Regions from separate parts of the Exiguobacterium sp. 9-2 genome, predicted to be linked through region 3. Evidence: a T-box and tRNA genes for the amino acid it is inferred to sense, from the RefSeq annotation. Region 3 holds a T-box; the other regions hold tRNA genes.
What was found. The T-box of region 3 lies ahead of VJ374_RS11555 (valine--tRNA ligase). A T-box ahead of a tRNA ligase gene usually reads a tRNA of that ligase, here a tRNA-Val.
Positions count from the first base shown of each region.

Region 1: it has a tRNA-Val gene. The T-box ahead of VJ374_RS11555 (valine--tRNA ligase) is inferred to sense a tRNA for this amino acid. The anticodon was not compared.
Region 2: it has a tRNA-Val gene. The T-box ahead of VJ374_RS11555 (valine--tRNA ligase) is inferred to sense a tRNA for this amino acid. The anticodon was not compared.

Region 1 is NZ_CP142850.1:530,583-536,717, reverse strand. It holds gene VJ374_RS02790 (phytoene desaturase family protein) at 1-468, shown strand, start outside; gene VJ374_RS02785 (histidine phosphatase family protein) at 527-1,093, opposite strand; gene VJ374_RS02780 (response regulator transcription factor) at 1,112-1,759, opposite strand; gene VJ374_RS02775 (sensor histidine kinase) at 1,761-3,110, opposite strand; gene VJ374_RS02770 (YdhK family protein) at 3,258-3,812, shown strand; tRNA gene VJ374_RS02765 (tRNA-Val) at 3,858-3,930, opposite strand; gene VJ374_RS02760 (nitroreductase family protein) at 4,070-4,696, opposite strand; gene yhfH (protein YhfH) at 4,882-5,028, shown strand; gene VJ374_RS02750 (polysaccharide deacetylase family protein) at 5,221-6,066, shown strand; gene VJ374_RS02745 (YkyA family protein) at 6,082-6,135, shown strand, end outside.
Region 2 is NZ_CP142850.1:538,240-544,374, forward strand. It holds gene VJ374_RS02795 (methyltransferase family protein) at 1-61, opposite strand, end outside; gene VJ374_RS02800 (D-alanyl-D-alanine carboxypeptidase family protein) at 275-1,102, shown strand; gene VJ374_RS02805 (efflux RND transporter permease subunit) at 1,302-4,442, opposite strand; tRNA gene VJ374_RS02810 (tRNA-Val) at 4,627-4,699, shown strand; gene VJ374_RS02815 (PTS sugar transporter subunit IIC) at 4,796-5,818, opposite strand.
Region 3 is NZ_CP142850.1:2,180,299-2,186,433, reverse strand. It holds gene VJ374_RS11570 (uroporphyrinogen-III synthase) at 1-104, shown strand, start outside; gene hemB (porphobilinogen synthase) at 101-1,090, shown strand; gene hemL (glutamate-1-semialdehyde 2,1-aminomutase) at 1,087-2,397, shown strand; T-box leader at 2,452-2,681, shown strand; gene VJ374_RS11555 (valine--tRNA ligase) at 2,732-5,368, shown strand; gene VJ374_RS11550 (bifunctional folylpolyglutamate synthase/dihydrofolate synthase) at 5,423-6,135, shown strand, end outside.

The sequences.
Region 1 (6,135 bases), 1.4 Mb from region 3:
GAAGGAACGCCTCCTGAGGATCCGACGATTTATGTCGGGGTTTCGTCGAAATCTGATGCTTCGCAAGCGCCCGATGGAAAAGATAATCTGTTCGTCTTGACGCATGTCCCTCCTCTAACACTCCAAAAAGGTGAGGTCGACTGGGATGCTTATCGTGAAGTTGTTCTTGATAAACTCGAACGAATGGGACTTTACGGTCTTCGGGAATCAATCGAGTTTGAATATCGCTTCACCCCAGAAGATCTGAAGGACTTATATGGTCCAAACGGTGGATCGATTTATGGTGTCGCAGCTGATCGGAAGAAAAATGGTGGATTCAAGATTCCATCGAAGAGCGAGTTATACGAAGGACTTTATTTCGTTGGTGGTTCTACACACCCAGGCGGCGGTGTGCCGATGGTCACCTTATCCGGTCAATTAACAGCTGATTTGATCCGAAAACATGAAGGTGCTATTCCTACGCCTTAAGATTTCTTTGATTACAAAAGAGACGGAAACTGATTTACTCATCAGTTCCGCCTCTTTTTTACTTTACATTCGTCAAAAGTGGTACGACGTGAATATCTACCTCTCCTCCTGATTTCACTTCCAACCGGCACACGGCTGGCATCGGTAAGGATTTCCAAAATGTATAATCAAATGTCGGATCGAATGTTTCGAGAAGTAACACCATGATGTTTCCATGTGTTCCAAGAACAACTATTTCGTCGGAATGCTTCTCCACCAGTTCATCGATGAATTGCCGAATGCGTTGCGCTGCTTCTTTGTTCGTTTCGCCCCCGAATGGATTATCGTTCGGATGTTGCCATACATACATAACCGCCTCCTGAAAACCGTCAAGCTCTCCAGGTGCTAGTAATCGCTCTCTTAGTTCTTCTACCTCAATAATTGGTTGTCGACGTGCCTCCGCGAGCGGTGCAACCGTCTCGATTGCCCGCTGATACGGACTACTATAGAATCTGTCGATTGGAATTTCTTGAAACGTTTCAAGTAAACGTCTTGCATCTGCCTGTCCTTTATCGGAAAGTGGACGTCTCCGTTCATCCGGTGAGTATGTCGAATGTGCGTGCCGTACGAAATAGAGTGTCGTCATGTTTGAATCTCCTTCTTACTAGTGTATCCAGCGGTATCCGATTCCGCGAACCGTTTCCAGATGCTGTTCGATTGGAAAACCGCAAACACGTAGTTTTTCTCTTAAATGTCTGATATGCGAGTCGATTGTCCGCTCGTCTACAGACGCTTCCGCTCCCCATAACATCGTCGTCAGCTGATTCCGCGTCCAAACACGTCGTGGAGAATCTAAAAATACACCTAACAATTCAAACTCCGTCTTCGTTAACGAAATCGTTTGTTGGAGGTAACAACAACGATAGCCTTCCCGGTCATAGGATAGACCAGCATGCCGCTGCTGTAATAAAACTTCCATTCGTCCGATCAGTTCTCCTTCTTGAATCGGCTTTGATATGTAATCATTCGCCCCTACTTCCCGTGTCCGAATGATGTCTTCCCGCTGATTCCGTGCCGTAACCATCAATATCGGGATGTTAGAGTGTTTTCGAATGAGACGACAACATGTCCATCCGTCCATATCTGGCATCATGACATCCATTAAAATAAGATCAAATACGTTCTGACAGCAGAGCTCAAGAGCTTGTTGCGCAGAATCCACAAGCTGACACGTGTACCCATACGGCTGAATATACAGTTTTAACAGTTCAAGCATTCTCGGTTCATCATCTACAATCAATACATGCGGCATTTTATTTCTCCCTCCACTGCAGTGTCACTTGTGTTCCATGTCCAAGTTGACTCTTGATGTTCAATTCAGCTCCATGTGTCTGCGCAATTGCTTCAACGATGGAGAGTCCGATTCCAGTTCCTCCATGTTTTCGAGAACGCGATGTTTCCGTTCGGTAGAGCCGTTTCGTTACATGAGGTAAGGAGTCTGCAGCAATCCCTTCTCCTGTATCTTCGATTTGAATGAAAGCCCCTACTGCGTTGACACCATAACGAACGATGATTTTTCCCGACGTCGTATGTCGACGTGCATTTTCAATGATATTTACAATCATCTGACGGAGTTGCTGAGCGTCACCCATCACTTGTAATGGCTCACCTTCTATCTCAAAAGAAATATTTTCTTGTTCGATGTCTAGACGCATCAATCGTGTCACTTGATGAATCAAATCTTCGACATCAACTGGTTTTCGTTCCATCATAAAAGCATTGGCATCAATTCGTGCCAGCCAAAATAGTTGTTCAATCCATTCATTCATTTGCTGACTTTCTTCTCGAATGATCGTGATGTAGCGTCGTTGTTCATCCGGTGTCAATGTTTGGCGTTTGAGAATATCCGCATATCCCTTTATATATGTCAATGGTGTTCGTAGTTCATGAGATACGCTTGCTAAAAATTCGGATCGTTCCCGATTTAAAAAATCGAGATCCTGTTTTAATTGCTGAATCGAACGCGCCAATTGTCCCAGTTCGTCTTTTCGATCAATTGGCAACTCTCCACTTTCCCCATCCAATAGACGCGCCGTCGCTTTTTCCATCTGAATCAACGGACGAGAAATGATTCGGGTCGTCCAAATGCTTGCAGCACCTGCCAATAAAAGTGCAAGCAGACCAACTTGGAAAAACTGCTGTTTCAACGGATCAAGTACGTGATCCACGATTGCTTTAGAAGCGAACATGAAGACATGACCACGATGTTCCTCGTCAATGGTGATGGGACTGTCCGTCATTAAAAAGTTACGCATCGTTACGATTTTTCCTCGTTGACGATAATCAAAATCTGTATGTTGTAATACACGTCTCATCTCACTCGTCAAAGGACGTGATGCTTCGAGTTGTTTCCCTCTTGCATCGGTGATCACGACAGTAAAGGATGAGTTCGCTTCCATCATACTGACATGACGCATCGTCGTTTGGTCGTAGGAATCGACCAGGACATCACGATGGGTATTCCCTCGGTTCAGCAAACCATCCACCACTTCCTGCGTTCGTATTTGAGACAACTGATAATATAAAGTCCCGAACAATACACTGCCACAAATTAAAAATGCCGCAAGAACGATTCCTCCGACCGAGTATGAAATACGACGCATGACGTTTCCCTCCTTATCTCTCCATTTTAGTATAGCGAAAAAAAACATAATCAATGCCGATAAACGAAACTGTCACTTCATCTGCACACGATTTGCACATACGCTGGGTATAGTAAAGAAGACTAATGACTTCAGGAGGGTTTTAATATGAAAAAATCATTGACGTTAACTGTACTTGCTCTTAGTTCTACGCTTTGGCTCGGTGCATGTGGATCCGCTTCAAATGACGATGGAAGTAATAGTGACTCACACGACATGTCACATGGAGATATGATGCATTCGAGTGACGGAAAGGTACCGTCTGGTTTAAAGAAAGCTAGTGATCCGACTTATCCGAGAGGCAGTAATGTCACTTTGACGACGAATCATATGGACGGAATGAACGGAGCAAAAGCAACGATTGCCGGTGCTTATGATACTGTCGTCTATGCGATCAGTTATAAACCGACTACTGGTGGAAAGATGGTGAAAAATCACAAATGGGTCATTCAGGAAGAACTTGATCCAGTTCCAACTAAGCCACTGCAAGTTGGTGATGAAACGACTGTCAAGGCAGATCATATGAAAGGTATGGATGGAGCTAAAGCGACGATTGATGAAGTAAAAGAAACGACTGTCTACATGGTGAACTATGAACCAACGGACGGTGGAGAGATGGTGAAAAATCATAAATGGGTCACCGAGGATGAGATAAAGAAATAATAAAAAAGCCCGCTTTTCCTATAAAGGAGAAGCGGGCTTTCAGTATGATTCTGACTGGGCTCGAACCAGCGACCTCTACCCTGTCAAGGTAGCGCTCTCCCAGCTGAGCTACAGAATCATGTTTGCAGTACGTAATGTACTTGCTAGGACATGTATTAATATATCAAGAAACTAAAAGGCTGACAAGTCTTTTTCCGAAAAAAAATAAAAAAATTAAAACGGAGGAATTGAACCCCGCTTCCTCCATTTTGAATGACTTACAGGAAGGTTGATACTCGATCGATCGGTAAACGGAGTGCCGGACGTTTTTTTGCATCTTCGACCGCTTTACCGACAGCAATTAACATGACCGGTACATACCGTGACTCGGTAATAAACGTTTCCGCAAAACGTTGATGATCAAATCCACCCATTGCGAGTGTTGATAATCCACGCGCTTCTGCCGCAAGCATCAATTGCATCGCAGCAAGACTCGCATTCGACATTGCCGCGTCGCGACCATACGCTTCACTTTGATAAGCGCCTTCTACTTGTGCCTTGATCGAATCGAACAATTCTTCTGTCATACCACCCGCTTCTACTGCCGGACCGTAGACCGGATTATAGTTTCGATTGGCTTGAACATCCCCTAGAATCGCAATGATTGCTGAAGCCGAAGTGATGGCCGGCTGATTGTATGCAATTGGTGCAAGCTGTTGCTTCGCTTCTTTTGAATGGAAGACCGTGAAATGCCAGTGTTGTAGATTCCAAGCACTCGGCGCCGCTGTCGTCCATTCTAATAGTTCTTCCACTTCCTGTTTTGAAAGTTTGAACGTTTCGTCGTAATGACGAACGGAACGTCTTTCTGTTAAGACACGCATTGTATCCAGTGTTGCCTGTGTCATGTGCAAATCCCCCTTATTATTATCAGATTACTTAGATATCGTAGCATGTCTCTTTTTCATTGTCCTCTACCAATACTCCAAATAAATCATCTGTTATAAAACAATGTTTGACATTAAACTTCTGTACTAATACAATAAAAACAAGAAAAAAGACTATTTTGTTTATTTTGAAGGAGGAAAAACACATGGAACAACCCCTTTACCAAGAAGCGTCTGCTGAGTTTTATCGTGAACTTCCTGTTAAGACATGCGCTCATTGTGGGAAAGAAATGGACGAGCAATGTGAATCCTATCAATCAGAATGTGTTGAATGTGCTGTAACAGAACACTAATAACATGTAAAACAATCACTTAACTAGTGGTTGTTTTTTTGTTTTTATATACTCTATTTCTAATTAAGTTGATATTTTTAGAAAAATCGATTTTCCGTCATCTTTTTGTCATCTATTTGTTACAAAAGAAACAATTAAAATGTTACATTATCTGTATATGATATTTTTTGACACAAGGAGCGACAGACAACGATGGATCCATTTACCTCAAGCCACGCTAGCGAACTCGGTCCACGACCGCGGACAAAAAAAAGAAAGTTCTTCCCTCGATTTTTCTTACTTCTTATACTCGTTTTTCTCGGAGTCGGAGGGTATATTGCTTATCGATACGTCTTCACACCTGAACAACAGGCAATCACTACCGGTAAGTCCATTACCGAAGTTCCTGTCGTCAACATGGAGAAAGCACGCGTCGAAAAATGGAATGGTGTGACCAAAAAAGTCGCTTATTTAACCTTTGAAGACGGACCATCCGCATTAACATCAGAGTTACTTCGAACATTAGATCAACTTCATACTCGCGCTACTTTCTTTTATCTCGGATCACAGGTAGATGTTTTTCCAAAAGAAGTTAAAGCTGCTGCGAAAGCCGGACATTACATCGGCTTACATGGTGAAACACACGATTACGATACATTGTACAAAAAAGGACAGTACGTTTCAGAAATGAAAAGCGTTCAGAAAAAAATTTATGATTTAACAAAACTGACAACACATTTGACACGACCACCTTACGGATCTGATCCTGGCATTACGAAAAAGATGGCATCTGCCATCCACGCTGCAGACTTCCGAGTATGGGACTGGTCGATCGATTCAATGGACTGGTATTACAAAGATAGTGTAAAAGAAGTGGCAAATACGGTCATTCGGCGAGCAGAGCGTCCATTTGAAATCATTCTCTTGCATGAACAACCACAAGCTATCAAGGCCCTTCCGGCCATTGTTGCCGGACTTCAGAAAAAGGGCTATCAGTTCGCGATTTATGATGAAGATTTCCATATTCCGTACAACTTCGTGCAATACTCGAATTTATAAGGAGTTACTATCTAGATGAAAAAATCATTCGTAGCAGTACTGTTCCTGTCGAGCTTCGGACTCGCTGCC
Region 2 (6,135 bases), 1.4 Mb from region 3:
GAATCATTTCACTGATCCAACAGACGCTACCAATGCTGAAGATCCATTCCCACAATGTCACGTACGCTCCTCCTTTCTGTTTCAGAACTTGTTTCGAAAGCGCATTCAACGTTATTTACCCATTGCAATTCACCCTTAAGCTACATTTAGAAAACTTCAGAAATACTTCATTTTCATGACAAGCATTCCGAATGAACCCTGTTTGAAAAAAATAATGGTATTCTAATCTAAAATGTGGATGCAGATCCTCATGCATAAAGGAGATACACGATTCATGAAATACATCAAGACACTCATCACGACATTGGCATTGACGGTAGCCTGTACGTCGACTTATATATCAGAAGCTGAGGCGGCGACCTCTTCTTATCGTCAAGCCAAGACATCCCTTCATTTACGTCAAGGGACATCAGTCGAGCAACCGAGTATTGCAGTCATTCCGACAGGGATTTATGTAACAGAACTATCAAAAATCGGTACGTGGTCCAAAATACAGTACGGAACGAAGATTGGCTATGCGAGTACGAAATATCTGTTGACGGATGAACAAATCGGTGGGAAACGTATTGGCAAGACACTCATCGCGAATAAGAACTTAGCACTCCGTTCGACGTACGCTCCTGGAGAGAATCAGCAAGCGCGTGCAGCTTTTGAGAAAATGCGCTTGGCAGCAAAAAAAGAGGGGATTACGCTGGTCGCATTTAGTACATACCGTTCGTACGCTTACCAAAAGGCATTGTTTGATAAATATGTCGCGCGAGATGGATATGAAAAAGCGAGTACTTATAGTGCGGAACCAGGAAAAAGCGAACATCAGACAGGACTCGCTTTTGATATCGGGGGAGCAGATTCTTCTAAATACGCGATGTTCAGTTTTGCGAAGACGAAAGAGGCGAAATGGCTGTTCGCGAATGCGCACCGGTACGGTTTCCATCTTCGTTATCCATCTGGTAAAGAATCGTGGACAGGTTATACGTATGAAAGCTGGCACTACCGTTATGTAGGGGCGACGCTTGCTGCTCGCCTGAAACTCAGTGGGTTGACAATGGAAGAGTATTTTCATCTTGCTCCTTGGAAACCAGTAAAGACTTCGACATCTTAAAACATGATAAAAGAGGGTGTTGGATTCATCTATTATTCGTCTTGAATGAAAGAGATGGACTGTTTGACAATGACCGGCATGCTGATTGGTGGCTGAACATGACGGTACATTGGAGCAGACGGATGAACCGTTGGAATCATAAGCCTCACACTATAAAAAGCCCATCGCAGTCCAAGCGATGGGCTTTTTTGATGTTCACTTAATTGGTTGTTCGTTCTTTTTTCGCTTTTTTGAAGAAGAACAGTTCATAGACGACTGGAACAATGATGAGTGTTAACAACGTAGATGTCGTTAACCCCCCAATAACTGTTAGGGCGAGACCTTTTGAGATCAATGTCCCTGAAGAAGTTGTTAATGCGAGTGGTACCAATGCCATGATCGTTGCGAATGCGGTCATCAGGATTGGACGCAATCGTGTTTTACCCGCTTCAATCAATGATTCGCGAATTGGCATACCACGACCAACGTTTTGACCAATACGGTCGACGAGAACGATGGCATTCGTGGTGACGATACCAATTAACATCAAGAAGCCGATCATGACACTGACCGATAATGGTTCATTTGCCAAGAAGAGCGTGACGAGTGAACCGATTGGAACAAAAATCAGTGAAGACAAGATGATGAACGGAATTCGTGCTTTTCCGAACGTGATCAGCATCGTCAGGTAAACAAGCCCGATTGCAACGACAATCGCGATTCCGAGGGACTGGAAGATTTCGACTGTATCATCATTCCCACCACCACTTGTCAACGAGACACCGTCTGGTAAATTAATTTTTTCGACCTCTGTTTTTACAGCATTAGAAACGTTTTGTACGTCGTCTCCTTTAATTTGTCCGGAAACGCGAGCATATACTTTTCCGTCGAGCTTCTGAATTGATGTGAAGGTCTCAACTTCTTTAACGGTCGCGACATCTGTTAGAGCAACAGGACCGTTTGCTGAGAACAGTTGGACGTCTTCGAGATCTTTCTTCGAAACGAGTCCTTTTTCATAAGACAATTGTACATCTTGATCTTTATTATCAAGATTCAACGTGCCAACAGTAACAGGCTTGGTTTGATCATTGACGGTCCCAAGGATCTGGAAGCCGGATAGTCCACGATCACTTGCTTTTTCAGGATCAATTTCAACGAGGAATTGCTTTTGTTTTTCGCTGAAGTTGTTTGTGATATATTTTAAATCACTATTTTTGGACATATTATCCTCGACTAATTTCGCAGCTTTTTGAAGCGCTTCGAGATCGTTCGAGAACAGGTCGACATCGACGTTGTTGTTCGACGGAGGACCACCTGTTGATAATTCAGCTACGCTGATTTTGACATTGACGTTTTCCTCTTGAGCGATGTCTTCCATCTGTGTCTCAAGTGATTTGATCGTTTTCTCAACGTTCGCGCCGTCCTTCAGGTTCAAGAAATAACTTGCTTTATTATCGAGACGTAAGCCTGTCGTAAAGTCTCGTGCTCCGACAGACGTCGTGACGTCAGCGATTGCTTGTTCTTTATCAAACATATTTTCCATCTCAAATGAGACGTCGCTCGTTTTCTCGAGCGATGTGGCAGCCGGAAGTTCAAGCGATGCCGTTAGTGTCTTTGAGGCTTCGTTCGGAATGAACGTAAAGCCGAGACGTGGAACGATCGCTAGAGAACCGCCGAGAAGAATGAACGATACAATTAAGATCGTCGCCTTATGCGAGAGTGACTTTTCAATCAGCTTGCCATACCACCGTTGAAGAGCACCTTCTTTTTCTTCTGCTGGAACCTTCTTAAAGGCAAATTTCGCAAGAATCGGTACGATCGTGATCGCAACGAGTAGTGAAGCAAGTAATGAGAAAATAATTGTCAAAGCAAACGGTAAGAAGAACTTACCAGTGATTCCACCTACGAATCCGATTGGCAGGAAGACGACGACGGTCGTTAGCGTCGATGACGTGATTGCTTTTAGAATCTCTTTTGTCGATTGTTCGATGATCTCATCCGTCATACCGGATTCGGATTTTCGAACACGCCGGAAGATGTTCTCGATAACGACGATACTATCATCAACGACACGACCGACCGCAACGGCCATCCCGCCAAGTGTCATGATGTTCAGAGAAATATCTTGCCAGTTCAAGAAGATAGCAGCAATGAGTAACGATAAAGGAATCGAGACGATGGCAATAATCGTTGCGCGAATATTTCGTAAGAACAAGAGTACAGCGAGAGAGGCAAAGAGGGCACCAAGTAATCCTTCTTTGACGAGTGTCGCGACGGATTCCTCGATATCCTTCGCTGAATCGATCCCAATCGTATAGTCGACTTGATCGTCATATTTATTAAGGATCTTCGTGACTTCATCTGCGATTTCGACCGTATTGGCATCTTGTTTTTTCGTGATTGCCATCGATAAGGAATCTTTTAAATCGTAACGTGTTTTTTCGCTTTGTTGCGAGACTGCTTCGATTTTTGCAATATCTTCTAGACGAATCGGTTCTGCAGGTTCAGACGCCTGATCTGTAGCTGCTCCACCTGTTGTACTTGGTGGTCCTTGTGTTGCACCTTGTGGTGGACCGCCAGCAGATGAACCACCTGTTTGATCGCTACTAGCTGAACTAGTCGCACCTGCAACGGGTGTCAATTGTAGATTTTTTAGTTTATCTAGATTTTCTAGTTTTTCCTCAACGCGAATCGGTATTTTTGAATCGTTTTCTGATAGCTGACCAGATGGGAACGAGACATACTTTCCGTTGATTTGTTCCTTGATACTTGAGAGCGAGAGTCCTGCTTCTGTTGCTTTCTGATTATCGACGGTGATTTGAACGAGATCATCTTTGTAGCCACCAACGGAAACGCTATTGATTCCTGGAATCTTATTAAGTTCAGGTTCGATATCGTCCTTGAGGATTTTTTCGATGTCTTTACCATCCTTACTAAAGAAAGAGATATTATAGATTGGGAACGATCCAAAGGACAGACGATTTAATTTCGTTGTTGCTTCCTCTGGTAGATTCGCATCTTGGATTGCAGCATCAATCTGTTGTTCGACTTTATCCATATCAGTATCGAACGGGAATTCGATGTTTAAGATACCGATGCTTTCATAAGAAGAGCTTGTCAGCTTAGTAGCTCCTTCGATTCCTTTCAAGGCAGTTTCAAGCTTCGAGACGACTTGTTTATCGACATCGTCGGGCGAAGCACCAGGATATACTGTTTCAACAGAGATTTGAGGAAATTCGATTTCTGGGAACTGATCGACTTTTAATTTCGAGAAAGAATAGACGCCTCCTAAAACTAAAAGAATGGCGATGATGAAAACAGCCACCGAATTCTTTAAACTGAATCGGGTTAAAAAGTTCATATGAACACTCCTTTCGTTTATATGTGCTTATTTACATAGTAGAGGACACTCATAGAACCCGCAACTTTAAAACTGTTTTATTCAAAAAGATCTTTTTGAAAAAAGATAATTTTTTTTGTTAAAAAGGCTTTACACCTTTCAATATGCTGCTATAATAAAAATATACCCAGTAACAACACAGCATGATTCTGTAGCTCAGCTGGGAGAGCGCTACCTTGACAGGGTAGAGGTCGCTGGTTCGAGCCCAGTCAGAATCATACCGAAATCGTTCCTTTTCGAAGGAACGATTTTTTTGCATTAAAAAAACTATTCCCGAAATCAATCAGGAATAGTTGGAAGGTAGAAATATTATTTTATTGGATTTCGAGATGAAGATCGCCACGCTTCGTCCAGCCTGCGACAGTCGTCAATCGATAGAAGACGAGTGTCAAGACACCAGGTAAAACGACACCAGTCAAGAAGAAGATAAGGAACGCCTGAGGACCTTGGTTGACGAAGATATTGAGTGGCGCAATCATCGAATTTAAACCGAGTCCAGCGAGTTCATATGGTACTTTCAAAGAGAGAAGAAGCGTCGCTACAGGAGCTGAAATCATCGCTGCGAGAAACGGTGCAACGACAAGACGTGGATTTTTAACGATATTCGGGAATTGTACTTTAGGTGTGACAAAGAATGAAGCAATCAAACCACCGGGATCCGTCTGACGATATGCCATCAATGTGAAGCCAACGAATTGAGCGGAACAGCCAATGAGTGCAGCGGCACTTGCTACAGGATCAAGCTGCAAAGCGATAGCGAGTGCTGCAGACGAAGCGGGAGACATCAATAAGACACTAAAGATGAGTGCAATGACAAGAGATGTAGCAATAGGAGACGATTCGACTGAAGCGGTGATCATAGCGCTGAATTTTGTAAGGAGTGGTGTCGTTACGGCAGCAGCACCGATACCAGTGATACCACCGGCAAGCACAGCACTCATCGGGATGACCATCATGTCAAATTTCGTTTTTCCAGTCATGCGTTTTCCAACGTATACAGCGACCGCAGCTGCGAGTAACGCACTGATTGGCTGACCGGGTACAAGAACGAGTCCAGAAGCAGTCGATTGAAGTGCAGCACCACCAATCGTCGCTGCGATCATCGCGCTGAACAGGACAAGTGTGTTTCCTCCGAGCTGAAAGGCGATACCGGCACCGAGTGCAGGAGCAAGCAGTACTTTTGCGACGCCGCCAATCGTCAGCAACATTTGGATATGTAAAAAATTGCCGAGCGTCTCAATCAGGAGTCCGACACCGAGTGTTACAAGAACGGCATTCGCCATTCCAGCTGATACTTTTACCATTCGATCCATCGCATATTCTTTCAACGTTGTCATCCTCTCTCTATCTATCTCTATTTTTTGCCATGAAAAAAGCCTATCCATTTTTGGGATAGGCGCCACTCATTCTGTGCGGGCGCCTCATTCGATGCATCGAAAGGAGGGCCCAAAAATCATTTCCGTTTCATCATCGGAAAAGTTTTCAGTCCCTCATGCATAGAATAATCAGTCGTCCGGCTTGGTTAAATGGCTGTTGCGTCGGAATCATTCAATCGTGCCCCTCTCTGTGAATTTTTCTAAGCCTAACATGCTTCTGATCAATAATCAATATTTTCTGACAATTTATTTTTTCTCTAAATCTAATAGGAATTCAC
Region 3 (6,135 bases):
CGGAGCAAGCAGCAAAAGCAGCCGGACTTCAACCGATTCATGTCGCCCGTGAATTCACGGTGGACGGCATGATTGATCGTATCATTGAGGAGGAATCAGCATGAACACATTAGAATACGCACGTCACCGTCGTTTACGTCATACCGCATCACTCCGGTCACTCGTCCGCGAGAACCAGTTGCATAAATCGGATTTGATTTATCCGATTTTCGTTGCTGAAGGCGAAGATATCAAACGCGAAGTCAGCTCGATGCCTGGCGTCTTCAACTTATCACTCGATCATCTGACGGCTGAGATTGAAGAAGTCGTCGCACTCGGAATCGAATCTGTCATCTTATTCGGTGTCCCGCACGACCACTTAAAAGACGAGCAAGGATCAGGTGCGTTTCACGATCACGGGATCGTTCAAGAGGCAACACGTCTCGTCAAAAAAGTTGCTCCGCAGCTAACGGTCATTGCCGACACATGCTTATGTGAATATACGTCGACAGGTCACTGTGGAATCGTCGCGGACGGAACGGTCGATAATGATGCGTCATTACCGCTTCACGTCAAAACAGCCATCTCACAAGCTCAGGCGGGTGCCGATGTCATCGCTCCATCATCAATGATGGACGGATTCGTCGCAGCGATTCGTCAAGGGTTGGACGAGAACGGCTTCAGCCATATTCCGGTCATGAGCTATGGCGTTAAATATGCATCTGCTTATTACGGTCCATTCCGTGACGCGGCAAACTCGGCACCAGGAGAAGGCGACCGGAAAGGCTACCAAATGGACCCAGCAAACCGTCGCGAAGCGTTCCGAGAAGCAACAGCGGACGTCGATCAAGGAGCTGACTTCATGATCGTCAAACCTGCGCTTGCGTTCATGGACATCATTCGTGATGTGCGCGAGCGGATTGATCTACCAATCGTTGCGTATAACGTATCGGGTGAGTATGCGATGGTCAAAGCTGCAGCCCTGAACGGCTGGATCGACGAAGAACGAATCGTCCTTGAGACGATGCTTGGCTTTAAACGAGCAGGAGCTGATTTAATTATCACCTATTTCGCAAAAGACATTTGTCGTTACCTGGAGGGGTCGAAATGAGCTTAATTAACCAGAACTCAAAATCAAAAGAAGCGTTCGAGCGGGCACTCCCGCTCATGCCGGGTGGTGTCAACAGTCCAGTGCGTGCTTATAAATCGGTCGGGATGACACCAATTTTCGCAGATCATGCGAAAGGATCAAAGCTCTATGATATCGACGGAAAAGAGTATATCGATTACGTCCTGTCATGGGGACCGATGATTCTCGGTCATGCCGATCCAATCGTCACATCAGCGATTCAAGAACAAGCGACGCGTGGCTGGAGTTACGGGACACCAACAGAAATCGAATCAGCGATGGCGGAAGTCGTCATCAGTCGTGTACCGTCGGTCGAAGTCGTCCGGATGGTCAATTCGGGTACAGAAGCGACGATGGCTGCCCTTCGTCTCGCACGCGGCTATACAGGTCGGACAAAAATCTTGAAGTTCGAAGGCTGTTACCACGGTCATGGGGACTCACTCTTGATTAAAGCAGGTTCAGGTGTCGCGACACTTGGACTACCGGATTCACCAGGCGTTCCAGCGCAAATTGCGAGCATGACACTGACGGTTCCTTACAACGATTTGGATGCTGTCCGGATCGCGTTTGAAAAACACGGCGACGATATCGCTGGTGTCATCGTCGAACCGGCTGCTGGGAACATGGGCTTCGTGCCACCAGAACCAGGGTTCCTTGAAGGCTTACGGGAAATCACATCAGAAAACGGTGCGTTATTGATTTTTGACGAAGTCATGACCGGTTTCCGTGTCGGATTCCACTGTGCGCAAGGACACTTCGGTGTCACGCCGGATATCACGTGTCTCGGTAAAGTCATCGGCGGCGGAATGCCAGTCGGTGCTTATGGCGGACGGCGTGACATCATGGAACAGATCGCACCACAAGGTCCAATTTATCAAGCAGGTACGTTATCCGGGAACCCACTTGCGATGGCAGCGGGTCTAGCGACACTGACGCAATTGAAACCCGAGCACTATGAAGAGTTCGACCGGAAAGCGACCCGTCTGTCTGAAGGCTACTTGAATGCTGCGGCGAAATATAACATTCCACTGACGACGAACCGTGCGGGTGCGATGTTTGGTGTCTTCTTCACGGATGAACGTGTCACGAACTTCGAAAAAGCGAAAACATCGAACCTTGAGATGTTCCGTTCGTATTATCAAAAGATGGCGGCGCGTGGTGTCTTCTTACCACCATCACAATTCGAAGGTCTCTTCCTCTCGATTGCCCATACGGACGAAGATATCGAACAGACGATTGAAGCCGTCGAATTGACGTTCAAGGAACTCCAAGTTGAGTTCGATCGTTAAGCAGTTCTTGACGATTGCTTGAACTCTCGGCTAAAATGAATAAAGAAGAAAATGGCAACAGCGATGACGGGAAGAGTAATCCTGTATTCGTACCGGCGTAGAGAACACATCCTTGGCTGAAAGATGTGACGGACGAACAGGAGGAAGGTCACCCCACGAGCTGGTATCGTGAGTCTTACGAGCGATATCCGTCCTCCACACGTTACGTGGCTCGAGGGCATCCGATGTTGGATGAACTAAGGTGGTACCGCGGAAAAAAGCAACGGCTTTCTTTCGTCCTTAGCATAGGACGAGAGAAGCCGTTTTTATTATGGACAAAAAGGGAGCGATCAGGATGCAGGAATTATCAATGCCAACGAAATATGATCCGCAGGCAACGGAAGAAAAATGGCACGACTTTTGGTTAAAGGGAGAGTACTTTAAAGCTGATCAAGATCCGGAGAAAGAGCCGTACACGATCGTCATTCCACCACCGAACGTCACAGGTAAATTACACCTTGGTCACGCTTGGGACACAACATTACAAGACATGCTGACGCGGATGAAACGGATGCAAGGGTTCGACGTCCTGTATCTACCGGGAATGGACCATGCTGGTATTGCGACGCAAGCAAAAGTCGAACAAAAACTGCGAGCAGAAGGGAAATCACGTCTTGAAATGGGTCGTGAGAAATTCCTCGAGCAATCTTGGGCATGGAAAGAAGAGTATGCGTCAACGATCCGTGCACAATGGGCAAAACTCGGTCTTGGACTCGATTACTCGCGTGAACGCTTCACGCTCGACGAAGGGTTGTCAGAAGCAGTTCAAGAAGTCTTCGTTAAACTTTACGAAAAAGGCTTGATCTATCGTGGCGAATACATCGTTAACTGGGACCCAGCGACGAAAACAGCGATCTCGGATATCGAAGTCATCTACAAGGATATCGAAGGGGCGTTTTACCACCTCAGCTATCCACTGACGGACGGTTCAGGTCATGTTGAACTAGCGACGACACGTCCTGAGACGATGCTTGGTGATACAGCGATTGCCGTGAACCCGAAGGATGAGCGTTACGCTCACCTCGTCGGAAAAACGATCACGTTACCAATTGTTGGTCGCGAGATTCCGATTGTTGCGGATGAATATGTCGACATGGAGTTCGGTACAGGTGTCGTGAAGATTACACCTGCACACGACCCGAACGACTTCGAAGTCGGTAACCGCCACGAATTACCACGTGTCCTCGTCATGAATGAAGATGGAACGATGAACGAGAATGCAGGTAAATACGAAGGCATGGATCGTTTCGAATGCCGGAAACAAATCGTTGAAGATTTAAAAGCAGAAGGTGTTCTAATCAAAATCGAACCACACTTGCACTCTGTTGGTCACTCGGAACGTTCAGATGCAATCGTCGAGCCGTATCTTTCACTTCAATGGTTCGTCAAAATGGAACCACTCGCGCAAAAAGCACTCGAGGAACAACAAGGACCAGACAAGGTCAACTTCGTTCCACAACGCTTTGAAAACACATACGTACGCTGGATGGAAAATATCCGTGACTGGTGTGTTAGCCGTCAACTATGGTGGGGACATCGCATTCCGGCTTGGTACCATAAAGAAACAGGCGAAGTCTACGTTGGCAAGGAAGCACCAGCAGACCTCGAGAACTGGGAGCAAGACAACGATGTTCTCGATACATGGTTCTCTTCAGCCCTTTGGCCGTTCTCAACGATGGGTTGGCCGAATACGGACGCCGCGGATTATCAGAAATACTTCCCGACATCGACACTGGTTACAGGGTATGACATCATCGCGTTCTGGGTATCACGGATGATCTTCCAATCGTATGAATTCACGGGACAACGTCCATTCCAAGACGTCTTGATCCACGGATTGATTCGTGATTCGGAAGGACGAAAAATGTCGAAATCCCTCGGAAATGGGATTGATCCGATGGATGTCATCGAGAAATACGGTGCTGATTCACTGCGTTGGTTCTTAACGACTGGATCGACACCAGGCAACGACCTCCGCTTCTACTGGGAAAAGATCGAAGCAACGTGGAACTTCTCAAACAAACTATGGAACGCAAGCCGTTTTGCCTTGATGAACATGGACGATCTAACGTTTGATCAGATTGATTTGACAGGCGAAAAATCACTCGCAGATAAATGGATCCTGACACGTTTACAGACAACGATTGATGACGTGACACGTCTATCGGATAAATATGAGTTTGGTGAAGCAGGACGTATTCTCTATCACTTCATCTGGGAAGACTTCTGTAACTGGTATATCGAGATGGCGAAGTTGCCGCTCAACGGAGAAGACGAAGCAGCAAAACAAACGACGCGTTCGGTTCTTGCCTATACACTCGACCGGATCATGCGCTTGATGCATCCGTTCATGCCGTTCATCACGGAAGAAATCTGGCAACACTTACCGCATGAAGGTGAGACGATCACACGTGCCGCATGGCCGACACGCGAGGCGTCACTCGACTTCCCGGAAGCTGTTCCAGCATTTGAAGCGGTTCAGAACGTCATCCGTTCGGTTCGTAACATCCGCGCGGAAGTGAACGCACCGATGTCGAAACAGATCCAACTGTTCATCTCGACGAATGACGCACGTGTTCAAGACGACTTGTCGTCAAACAGCTCGTACTTGCAAAAGTTCACGAACGCGTCTGAACTCCGGATTGAAGAGCAAATGCCAGCGCCAGAAAAAGCGATGAGTGCGATCGTAACGGGAGCAGAATTGTTCATCCCGCTCGCAGACTTGATCAACATCGAGGAAGAAATCGCGCGCTTGAATAAAGAACTCGTCAAGTATACGAAAGAAGTCGAACGGGTCGAGAAAAAACTCAACAACCCTGGCTTCGTCGGCAAAGCACCAGCACATGTCATTGATGAAGAAAAAGCGAAAGCACTTGATTATACGGAAAAACGTCAAGCTGTCGAAGCACGCATCAACGAACTCTCACACTAATTACAGCAGTGGCTCAAGTCTCCTTGAGCCACTTTTTTTAAAGGAGCGAACAGCATGAGGACGCGAGAAGATGTATTGGATTGGTTATCGAGCTTACTAGCATTCGGCGTCAAACCAGGTCTTGAACGGATGCAGGCGATGTTACTGGAATTACAGATTGACCCGGACGCGATTCCGACGATTCATGTCGCCGGAACGAACGGAAAAGGATCGACGGTCGCGTTCTTGCGTGAGATGGGGATTGCGGAAGGATTGCAAATCGGGACATTTACGTCACCGTACATCATTCAGTTTGAGGAACGAATCATGTTGAATGGGGTACCGATCGCAGAAGACGATCTCGTTACAGCTGCCATCGCGGTTCAAGATGCCATCAGGCACATCGATCCGGCACTCGGTACAGTCACTGAGTTCGAAGCATTAACAGGACTTGCTTTCTATTATTTTGATCAGCTCCGTCCGGATTTCGTCATCTATGAGGTCGGTCTCGGTGGACTGTATGACTCAACGAACGTCTTCAAAAAGCCGGTCGCAGCAATCATCACATCAATCGGTCATGATCATCAAGCGATTCTCGGAGATACGCTCCAAGAGATCGCCTTACAGAAGTTCGGCATCATCAAACAAGGGACACCGGTCATCGCCGGAAAACTGCAAGAAGAACTGACTGTACCGTTAATGGCATATTGCGGCGACCGGAATGCGACCTTGAAATGGAGCCAGGAAGCAATCATCCGTTACCGCTTAAAGGAAACCGGGACCTGGGC